One region of the Acidaminococcus sp. HCP3S3_G9_1 genome, then DNA from elsewhere that is predicted to be linked to it. Evidence: a T-box and tRNA genes for the amino acid it is inferred to sense, from the RefSeq annotation. Region 1 holds a T-box; the other regions hold tRNA genes.
What was found. The T-box of region 1 lies ahead of ileS (isoleucine--tRNA ligase). A T-box ahead of a tRNA ligase gene usually reads a tRNA of that ligase, here a tRNA-Ile.

Region 1 (3,271 bases):
GGAGCCTTGCCGGTGACGGCCACACTGGTCAGAAGGGAGCTCTGGAACCAGCCTCTGTGCTGGTCACTGCCTTCCAGGTACATGTCCGCGGGCCAGCTCAGTTCCGGACGGCGCTTGCATACCCCCATGTGGGAGGAGCCGCTGTCGAACCACACGTCCATGATGTCCTTTTCCTTCCGGAAGTGGGTGCCCCCGCATTTGGGGCATTTGGTCCCTTCCGGCAGCAGTTCTTCGGCGGTGTGGTTCCACCAGGCGTCGCTGCCTTCTTTATCGAAAATGGTGGCGATCTTTTCCACCGTGTCTTCGTTGATCAGAGGTTCCCCGCAGTCTTCGCAGTAGAAGATGGGAATGGGCACGCCCCAGACTCTCTGCCGGGAAATGCACCAGTCATGCCGGTCGGCCACCATGTTGTGGATCCGGGATTCCCCCCAGCTGGGGATCCACTGGACGTCTTCGGAAATGGCCTTCAGGGCTTCATCCCGGAACCCGTCCACGGAAGCGAACCACTGCTCGGAAGCCCGGAAGATAATGGGGTTCTTGCAGCGCCAGCAGTGGGCGTACTGGTGATGGATGGTCTTTTTGCCCAGGATGGCGTTCTGTTCCGCCAGATGTTTGATCACCAGGCCGTTGCTGTCAAAGACGAACTTGCCTTGGAACAGTTCCCCGGCTTCTTCGGTGAAGCAGCCCTTCTGGTCCACCGGGCACAGGATGGGCAGCTTGTATTTCAGACCGGTGAGATAGTCCACGTCCCCATGGCCGGGAGCCGTATGGACGCAGCCGGAACCGGCTTCCTTGTCCACATAGTCAGCCAGCACCACCAGGGATTTCCGGTGGTTGTATTCCGGGAAGGGATGTTCGCATTCCGCATATTCAAAGGCACGGCCTTTGGTGGTCCCCAGCACAGGGCCGAATTCCACCCCGCATTCCTGGGCCACTTTGTCCACCATGTCGGCGGCCATGATCAGCACTTCCCCGTTGTATTCCACCCAGGCATAGTCAAAGTCCGGGTTCAGGGCCACAGCCACGTTGGCAGGAATGGTCCAGGGGGTGGTGGTCCAAATCACCATATAAGCTTTTTTGCCCTTGGCGGCTTCCGGAGTCAGCCCGTTGTCTTTTACCAGCGGCATCTTCACGAAAATGGTAGGCGTCTTCTGGTCGGCGTATTCGATTTCCGCCTCGGCCAGGGCAGTTTCGCAGTGAGGGCACCAGTATACGGTCTTCTTCCCTTTATAGATGTATCCCTTGTTGGCCATGGTGCCGAACACCCGGATCTGTTCCGCTTCGAAATGAGGATCCAGGGTTACATAGGGATGGTCCCAGTCGCCCAGCACACCCAGCCGTTTGAAGTCCTTCCGCTGGGTGTCGATCCACTGGAGGGCATATTCCCGGCACATTTTCCGCAGTTCCACCGGGGACAGCTTGTGACGGTCCACCCCGGTGGCCTTCAGGCAGGCATGTTCGATGGGCATGCCGTGGGTATCCCAGCCGGGGACGTAGGGGGTGTCATAGCCCTGGGCGTATTTGTATTTGATGATGATGTCCTTCAGGACCTTGTTCAGGGCATGGCCCATGTGGATCTTGCCGTTGGCGTAGGGAGGTCCGTCGTGGAGGACGAACTTCTTGTGGCCTGCATGGAGCTTCTGTTTTTCTCCATAGATATCATTTTTATACCAGAAATCCAGGAAATCCGGTTCCCGTTTGGGCAGCCCTGCCCGCATGGGGAATTCCGTTTCCGGAAGATTCAGGGTCGCTGCGTACTTGTCGTCTTTCTTGCTCACTCTTGCACACCTCCAAAAAAAATAAATCCCGTCCCCCGAAAGGGACGGGACAAAAGGGCCCGTGGTACCACCCTCATGACAGCTTTGCTGCCACTCTTGTATGGGATAACGGTCATAACCCGGGTCCCCTACTGCTGGTTCAAAGACCGGCTCCAGAGTGATCTTCCGCAAAAAGCCTCCTGTCCGGGCTCCCACCCTCCCCGGATCGCTGTACCAGCCAGAAGCGTACTGTCTCTGTCATCGCCTGTTGGTTTGAAATTCGTGTTTATTATACACTTCTTAGACCCGGTGGTCAACTGGAAAAGGAGCGGGCCGCCTGGAACATTACGATGCCCCCGGCTACGGCTACGTTCAGGCTTTCCGCCTGGCCGGCCATGGGAATCTTCACCTTCTGATCCGCGGCTTTGAGGAGCTCCGGGGACACCCCTTCCGCCTCGCTGCCCAGCACCAGGGCGGTCTTTGCCGGCCACTGGAGCTTCGTCATGTCTTCCGCCCCTTCCAGGGCCGTGGCCCACAGGGCATATCCGTTTTTCCGGCACCAGGTTTCCAGGTCCGCCGACTCCACCCCGGTAAACACCGGCAGGTGGAACAGGGACCCCATGGTGGACCGGACCACCTTGGGATTGTACAGGTCCGCCGTATCCTTCAGCAGCACCACCCCGGCGGCCCCCAGGGCATCGGCGGTGCGGATCAACGTCCCCAGGTTCCCCGGGTCCCGGATCTGGTCCAGCACCAGCACGAATCCCCGGTCCGGGGCAAAATCCCCCAGGTCTCGGGGCCGGATTTCCACCAGGGCCGCCACACTCTGAGGGTCTTCGGTGGCGGTGATCTTCTGGAGCACCGGCAGGGGCACTTCATACCAGGGCAGGCTGCTTTCTTCCGCCTTTTCGTCCCAGCCTTCCGGCAGCCGGGTAAAGAACAGGGCCCGGATATTCCATTGGGAAGCCAGGGCTTCTTCCACTGCCCGTTTCCCTTCCAGCAGGAACAGGCCCTCCTTCTGGCGGTATTTTTTCATTTTCAGGGAAGCCGCCCGCTTCACCAGGTCATTCTTCAACGATGTCAGGGTACTGATCATATGCCGTCCTCCAGGGCTTCCACACTTTTCCGGCTGCCGATGACCACCAAAAGGTCCCCTTCCGCAAGGGGCTTGGTGGGTTCCAGGGTCATTTCCGTGGAGCCGTCCTGGTGTTTGATGGCCACCACGTTCACCTGGTACTTCCGGCGCACGTCCATTTCCGCCAGGCTTTTCCCAGCCATTTTGGGGCTCAGGTTCACTTCCATCAGGCAGATGTTGTCGGACAGTTCCACAAAATCCAGGATATTGGTGTAGGCCAGGTTGTGGCCCACCCGGCGTCCCATGTCCCGTTCCGGATAGATGATCTTGGTGGCTCCCAGCTTCTTCAGCATCTTCCCGTGGATGGGATTGGAAGCCTTGGCCACAATGGTCTTCAGCCCCGCTTCCCGGAGCAGCATGGTGGCCAGCAGGCTGGGTT
Region 2 (3,271 bases), on a different contig from region 1:
TGGCCCCGGGCAAATCCCTGGGCGGCACGGGTGGGGTTCCCTTCCTTGTCAAAGGCAATCTTCAGGGACGGCCCCTTGCTTTCCACATTGGAGTCTTCCTGTTTTTCCGCTACCCCTTCCGCCAGGAAAGCCATCCGGCGGGGAGTCCCGTACACTTTCACCGTGCTGAAGGGGATCCGGGCTTCGGCCAGTTTCTTCCCGGCCAGTTCCTTGTATTCCTTCAGGATGCCGGGCATGTATTGGGCCGGCATTTCTTCCGTTCCGATTTCATATAATAAATTTGCCATATCCATTACCCTCTCTTCAGCATGGGGAATCCCAGTTTTTCCCGTTGTTCCACATAGGCCGCCGCACACAGCCGAGCCAGTGCCCGCACCCGGGAAATGTAGTTGGTCCGTTCGCTGACGCTGATGGCGCCCCGGGCATCCAGCAGATTGAAGGTGTGGGAGCATTTCAGCACATAGTCATAAGCCGGACGGATGTTGCCGGTGAGGATGACCCGTTTGGCTTCCTTTTCGTACTTGTCGAACAGGTCGAACAGCAGGTCGATGTCGGCGATGTCAAAGCTGTACCGGGACTGTTCCACTTCGTTGGTGTGGAACACATCCCCGTAGGTCACATCCCCCACCCACTGGAGGTCGTAGACGTTTTCCACCCCCTGGATGTACATGGCCAGCCGTTCCAGGCCATACGTGATTTCCACAGCCACCGGTTTGATGTCGATGGAACCCACCTGCTGGAAATAGGTGAACTGGGTGATTTCCATCCCGTCCAGCCAAACTTCCCAGCCCATACCCCAGGCCCCCAGGGTGGGAGATTCCCAGTTGTCTTCCACGAACCGGATATCATGTTCTTCCGGATGGATGCCCAGTTCCCGCAGGCTTTCCAAGTACAGTTCTTGGATGTTGCTGGGGGACGGCTGCATGATCACCTGGAACTGGTGATGCTGATACAGACGGTTGGGGTTGTCCCCGTACCGGCCGTCAGCAGGACGGCGGGAAGGTTCCACATAGCACACGTTCCAGGGTTCCGGCCCCAGTACCCGCAGGAAGGTGGACGGGTTCATGGTCCCGGCGCCCTTTTCCACGTCATAAGGCTGAGCCATGATGCAGCCCTGGTTGGCCCAGTACTTCTGCAGGTTCAAAATGATGGTCTGAAAATCCATTTTCTCTCCTCCTATACAAAAACTCCCGTCTCTGTAATATAGACAGGATACTCTACATTACAGGGACGGGAGGTTGTTCCGCGGTTCCACCCTGTTTGCCGCCCGAAAGCGGCCTCTCTTGTGAAGCGAACGCTCAGGGATGCCAACCCCCTCATTGCGTATTACAGAGGAACTATAACAAATCAGGCGGAACTTGTCAAGTTCCGCCTGGATTTTTCAGTTGGTGGGCCCACAAGGATTCGAACCTTGGACCAACCGGTTATGAGCCGGGGGCTCTACCGCTGAGCTATAGGCCCAATGCTAAAATTATAAACCAGAAAAGGAAATTCTGTCAATTATTCCAGGAATTCCTTCAGGGGTTTGCTCCGTTTGGGGCTCCGGAGTTTCCGCAGGGCCTTGGCTTCAATCTGCCGGATCCGTTCCCGGGTGACCCCGAAATACTGGCCCACTTCTTCCAGGGTACGGGTACGGCCGTCCATAAGGCCAAACCGCAGTTCCAGCACTCTCCGTTCCCGGGCGCTCAGGTGTTCCTGGAGCACCTTGCCCAGCTGTTCCTGGAGCAGGGTGTAGGAGGCGGCATCCGCCGGAGACGGAGCCTCCTGGTCTTCGATGAAGTCTCCCAAGTGAGAGTCTTCTTCTTCCCCGATAGGGGTTTCCAGGGAAACCGGTTCCTGGGCGATTTTCTGGATCTCCCGGACCCGTTCCACAGGCACGTCCATTTCCTTGGCGATTTCTTCCGGGGTCGGTTCCCGTCCCAGTTCCTGCAGCAGCTGCCGGGATACCCGGACCAGCTTGTTGATGGTTTCCACCATGTGCACCGGGATCCGGATGGTCCGGGCCTGGTCGGCAATGGCACGGGTAATGGCCTGCCGGATCCACCAGGTGGCGTAGGTACTGAACTTGAATCCCTTGTTGTAATCGAACTTTTCCACAGCCTTGATCAGCCCCAGGTTCCCTTCCTGGATCAGATCCAGGAACAGCATCCCACGGCCCACATACCGTTTGGCAATGCTGACCACCAGCCGGAGGTTGGCTTCGGACAGGCATTTCTTGGCGTTGTCCCCGCAGAATTCCATCCGGTGGAGGAGACGGCTGAAGCGTTTTTTGGCTTCTTCGATCTTGCTCTTGGTTTCCTCATCCACTTTCTGGTGGAGGGCTTTGTCGTCGATCACGGCAAACAGTTCCTGGAGAGTCCCCAGGGTGCTTTCCTCGGCTTCTTCCGCCGGATCGTCCGGGTGGACGGACTTCACCGTATGGGCCACCTTGTATTTGTTTTCCTGGAGCAGCCGGTTCAGCCGCTTCTTTTCGTCCATGGTGAAAGCCTTCACCAGGTTCTGGTAGTCTTCCGTATCCAGGATGTGATTCGTATTGGACAGAAGCTGGGCCTTCCGGTAGGTCAGGGAAACGCTCCGGTTGTCCACCCAGATGCCTTCTCTGGTGAGCAGTTCATTGGCCTCGTCCAGCAGCTTGCCGATGGACAGCCGTTTGTTCACCGGCGGGAATTCCCCGTCCGGCTTGTCCCCTTTCAGGATGACTTTGGCCTGGTTGCCTTTGTCGGCCCGTTTGGCCAGTTTGATTTCATCATCCCCGGCCAAAAGAGGCACCCGGCCGATTTCCTTCAGATACATGCGGACCGGGTCATCCACAATGACCCCTTCCGGAACGGACAGGTTGGCCAGTTCCGATTCGTCCACTTTCAGTTCGTCTTCATCGATGGTTTCCGGTTCCTCATCTTCGGCTCCGTCATCCACCACTTCAATGTTCTTTTCAGCCAGTTTGGAATAGATGGCATCCATCTCATCTACAGAGACGGTGTCTTCGTTCTGCAGCCGGTCCTGGATTTCCTTGTAGGTGAGAACGCCGTGATTCTTTTTGGCCAGCGCTTCGAATTCCGCCAGGTATTCCGCCGCGGTTTTGGGTTTGTCTTTCTTGCCTGCCTTGCTTCTGGTTTTCGTTCCTGAACCCGCCTTTCCCGTGGTTTTTGCCGCCTTCTTCTTTCTGGGAGCAGCCTTGGCTTTCCCCACTGCCGTGGGCTGGGCCTCACTCTGTCCTTTCTCTGCTGCCGTGGCAGTCAGCTGCGGCTCCAATTCTTTCTTTTCTTTTTCA
Region 3 (3,271 bases), on a different contig from region 1:
GGGCGGGGGGACAGAAAATCCGCCTGTTGGCAGACAGCACTGCCCGGAGAGTGGTAAGGAAGCACCTCCCTGAAAAATATCATGAGCTTTTCGGGGAAAAACCGCTCTACGAGATCAAGGACGAAACAGGGGAGACCGTCGATGTAGGGAGCTGGGAACAGATTTCCGATGCATGGAAAGCCACCAAAGCCAATCCTTGTGTAAAGCGCAGATTCGCCCTCTGGGAAGAGCAGGAAGACGGGAGCCATCGACTCAGAGATGAAGCTGTCGGGGAAGGATATGAAGAATATGAAAAAGAAGAATTGAAAAATTACTTTGCATTAAACCTGTACGGCTCCGGCTGGCGGGCCGATGACCGGGAAGAACTCCAATATCAGTACAATTTCACGGACCGGGAAGTAGAAACCCTTTGTGAAATCCTGGAAGACATCGAAAAGAACGAAGAGTGAAGGCCGGGCGGGGCTCACAGCCCCGCCACCTAGAAAAGAAAGGAGAAATGGATATGAAAATCAACAAGACCTATGTGCTGAACCACAGAAACATGGATAAGAATCTCAGACCTGATGACTATCGTTACTGCGATGAATACGCAGGAATCAGTGACATCGCTTCATTGATTTATCGGACCAGTGATTCGAAAGAAATCGGAGAGATTCCTTTTGGGGAGGACGGACGATACAAAGCCCACCTCATCGCTGGCATGACCCCGGTGCCGGGCCATTACAGCCTTGTCCTGGATACCCAGGAACCATGGCTGTGGCTCTACGACGATAACGAAAAGACCCTGGACCTGTACAACAAGGACGGATTCCAGATCTATCGGGCTGGCGAAATGGGCCTGCTCATCCGTTTCAAGTGATGGGAGGAGAAAAAATGAATTGGATTGAATGATTCCCCAAAAAATCACCCCAGCCCGATCCGGGCTGGGGCCATGGAAGGAAAGGATAGATATGAAAGACACTCAAAGATTGAAAGAAGCCCTGTTGGAAGCCATCGAAGTGGATACGATGACCGTAATCCCAATCCATGATATCGCTCTTAAAATCGGACTCAGACACGTGCCCAGCAATGACATCTATGTCATGGTCCGGAATATCTGCCGGAAACATCCGGAGTATCATCTGGTGGCCTTTACCTCGCCTGGGAAACCATGGAGTGTGTTCGTGGATGGCGTACTCACCTGCTGCGATTTCGAGGAATGAAAAATACGACGGCAGGAGATGGGAAGATGGAACAATGGAAAATCGTGACATTTTACGGAAAGAATCGAGAATTCATCCATTCCATCCAACCGTATCCTCTGGTAGCCCAGAGCATACGGAAGGAGGAGGGACGGCACATCGGCTATGCAGCCTTCCGGGATGCCCGGACCCGGAGAATCTTTGCTGCCGTGGTGGTATGGGAGAAGACCGGAGTCACAGGCGTATACCGTTATACCCTGGAATACGAAGACACGAACCCGCCCCACCATCGAGCGACGAAGAAAATCTTGATGATGCTGACCCGGACGGAAAATCCGGATGCCCTGGCATGGCGGAAAGAATGCTTCGAACAGCTGAAAAGAAGAAGATTCAAATCGACTTTTGAAATGACCAAAAACACCATGGAAAAAAAGTAAAACCAGAGCAGAAAAATGTCATTTAAAATGACAAAATCCCTGGAACCCATCGTTCATATGTGATAAAATAAAGATGTGAAAAGAAATGATGTCCCTGTAGCTCAGAGGCTGAGAGCTACCGACTTATAATCGGCAGGTCACTGGTTCGAATCCAGTCTGGGACTCCAAAAATGCGGTAACGGGCCGGAATCTTTCCCGTTTCATCGACCCGACCGCACCCCGGAAATAAAGCGGACCCCTCGTCCGCTTTCCTTTGGAAACAAAAGTTATATATATCCATGCAGATGAAGAACTGCATGGATATGCGGAAGGAGAAAGACATGGAAAAGAAAAATGGAAAGATCTATGTGGTGGCCAACCAGAAAGGCGGAGCCGGAAAGACCACCACGGCAGCGGCCATGCTGTCCGGCTTCACCAGGAGAGGATACCGGGTCCTGGGCATCGACCTGGACCCCCAGATGAGTCTCAGCAAGAGGGTGAAGGCGGATACGGAAGCTCCTGGGACGGCAGAAGTCATCAAGAAGGAAATACCCATCGGAGAGACCCTCCAGGAGACTGGAGAGCACGGCTGGATCAGCCCGGCCAACGGCATCCTGGCCAACATCGACCAGGACCTGACCGGGCTGAAGGCCATCGGGAAACTGGAAGCCCTGAAGAAGGCCATACGGCCTCTCAGGAAGGATTTCGACTTCATCGTGATAGATACCCCTCCCGCCATGGGAACTCTCCTCATAAACGGGCTGGCGGCCTGTGACGAGGTCATAGTGCCGACGGAGGCTTCACTCCTAGGCATCCAGGGCGTCGCCCAACTGAAAGAGACGGTGGACGCTGTGGAGGAGAACATCACCCCGGGAATCCGGATCGGGGGCATCCTCCTGGTCCGGTTCAATCCCCAACTGGTGCTGAACCGGAGCCTGCTGGCCACCTTGCAGACAGAAATCGCACCGGCCATAGGGTCCAGGGTATACCGTTCCATGGTCCGGGAGAGTGTGGCCATCCGGGAAGCGGAGTACCAGAGGATGAGCATCTTCACCTATGCTCCCCACAATCCGGCAGTCATCAGCTACCGGACATTCATCGACGAACTGGAGGAAGAAGAAAATGAAAAAGTTCGATAGGATCAACCCGGCGGAACTGTTCGTGTCCAAGACTAAGGGGACGGCAGAACCGGAAAAGGACAGCAGGAACGAAAAGGAATCCGGGACAGAATATGCCCAGGCCCCGGTCTATCAGAGCTGGATAGACCGGGAACAGTACACCAAACGGGCCATGATCCCCATGGCCCCCAGCATGAAGAAAGCGGCAGAAGAGAAAGCCCGGAAGAACGGGATCACTTTTTCGGAATACGTCCGCCAGCTCATCCGGGATGACCTGAAATGAAGGAGGCTGCCATGAGAGAAATAGATTTTTCTCGTCTGTATGTAACAGACGAGAACTACTCTGGAAAACATGGCCAGAGAGATGTGGAATTCCTGAAAAAAATCATCTCAGACAAGGAGCTGGTCTACATCCAGTTCACCCATTGCACCTTCGTGGGCATGGACCTGAGAGACATGGACCTGAAGGATCTGTGGTTCCAGGACTGCATGTTCCAAGACTGCCGGTTCCAGAAATCCCGGATCGAGGAATGGTATGCGGAGCGGACCAGATTCA

Region 2: it encodes a tRNA-Ile, which carries the amino acid that the T-box ahead of ileS (isoleucine--tRNA ligase) is inferred to sense. The anticodon was not compared.
Region 3: it encodes a tRNA-Ile, which carries the amino acid that the T-box ahead of ileS (isoleucine--tRNA ligase) is inferred to sense. The anticodon was not compared.

What each region holds. Positions count from the first base shown of each region.
Region 1 covers NZ_JBQKCH010000012.1:29,594-32,864, forward strand. The annotation lists gene ileS (isoleucine--tRNA ligase) at 1-1,718, opposite strand, end outside; T-box leader at 1,816-2,028, opposite strand; gene ACTQY1_RS08305 (TrmH family RNA methyltransferase) at 2,071-2,853, opposite strand; gene ACTQY1_RS08310 (potassium channel family protein) at 2,850-3,271, opposite strand, start outside.
Region 2 covers NZ_JBQKCH010000008.1:95,863-99,133, reverse strand. The annotation lists gene glyS (glycine--tRNA ligase subunit beta) at 1-287, opposite strand, end outside; gene glyQ (glycine--tRNA ligase subunit alpha) at 293-1,165, opposite strand; tRNA gene ACTQY1_RS06640 (tRNA-Ile) at 1,387-1,461, opposite strand; gene rpoD (RNA polymerase sigma factor RpoD) at 1,501-2,697, opposite strand; partial or broken gene ACTQY1_RS06630 (RNA polymerase sigma factor region1.1 domain-containing protein) at 2,752-3,271, opposite strand, start outside.
Region 3 covers NZ_JBQKCH010000010.1:52,476-55,746, forward strand. The annotation lists gene ACTQY1_RS07490 (hypothetical protein) at 1-449, shown strand, start outside; gene ACTQY1_RS07495 (hypothetical protein) at 503-859, shown strand; gene ACTQY1_RS07500 (hypothetical protein) at 951-1,202, shown strand; gene ACTQY1_RS07505 (hypothetical protein) at 1,229-1,618, shown strand; tRNA gene ACTQY1_RS07510 (tRNA-Ile) at 1,709-1,785, shown strand; gene ACTQY1_RS07515 (ParA family protein) at 1,939-2,736, shown strand; gene ACTQY1_RS07520 (hypothetical protein) at 2,720-2,998, shown strand; gene ACTQY1_RS07525 (pentapeptide repeat-containing protein) at 3,010-3,271, shown strand, end outside.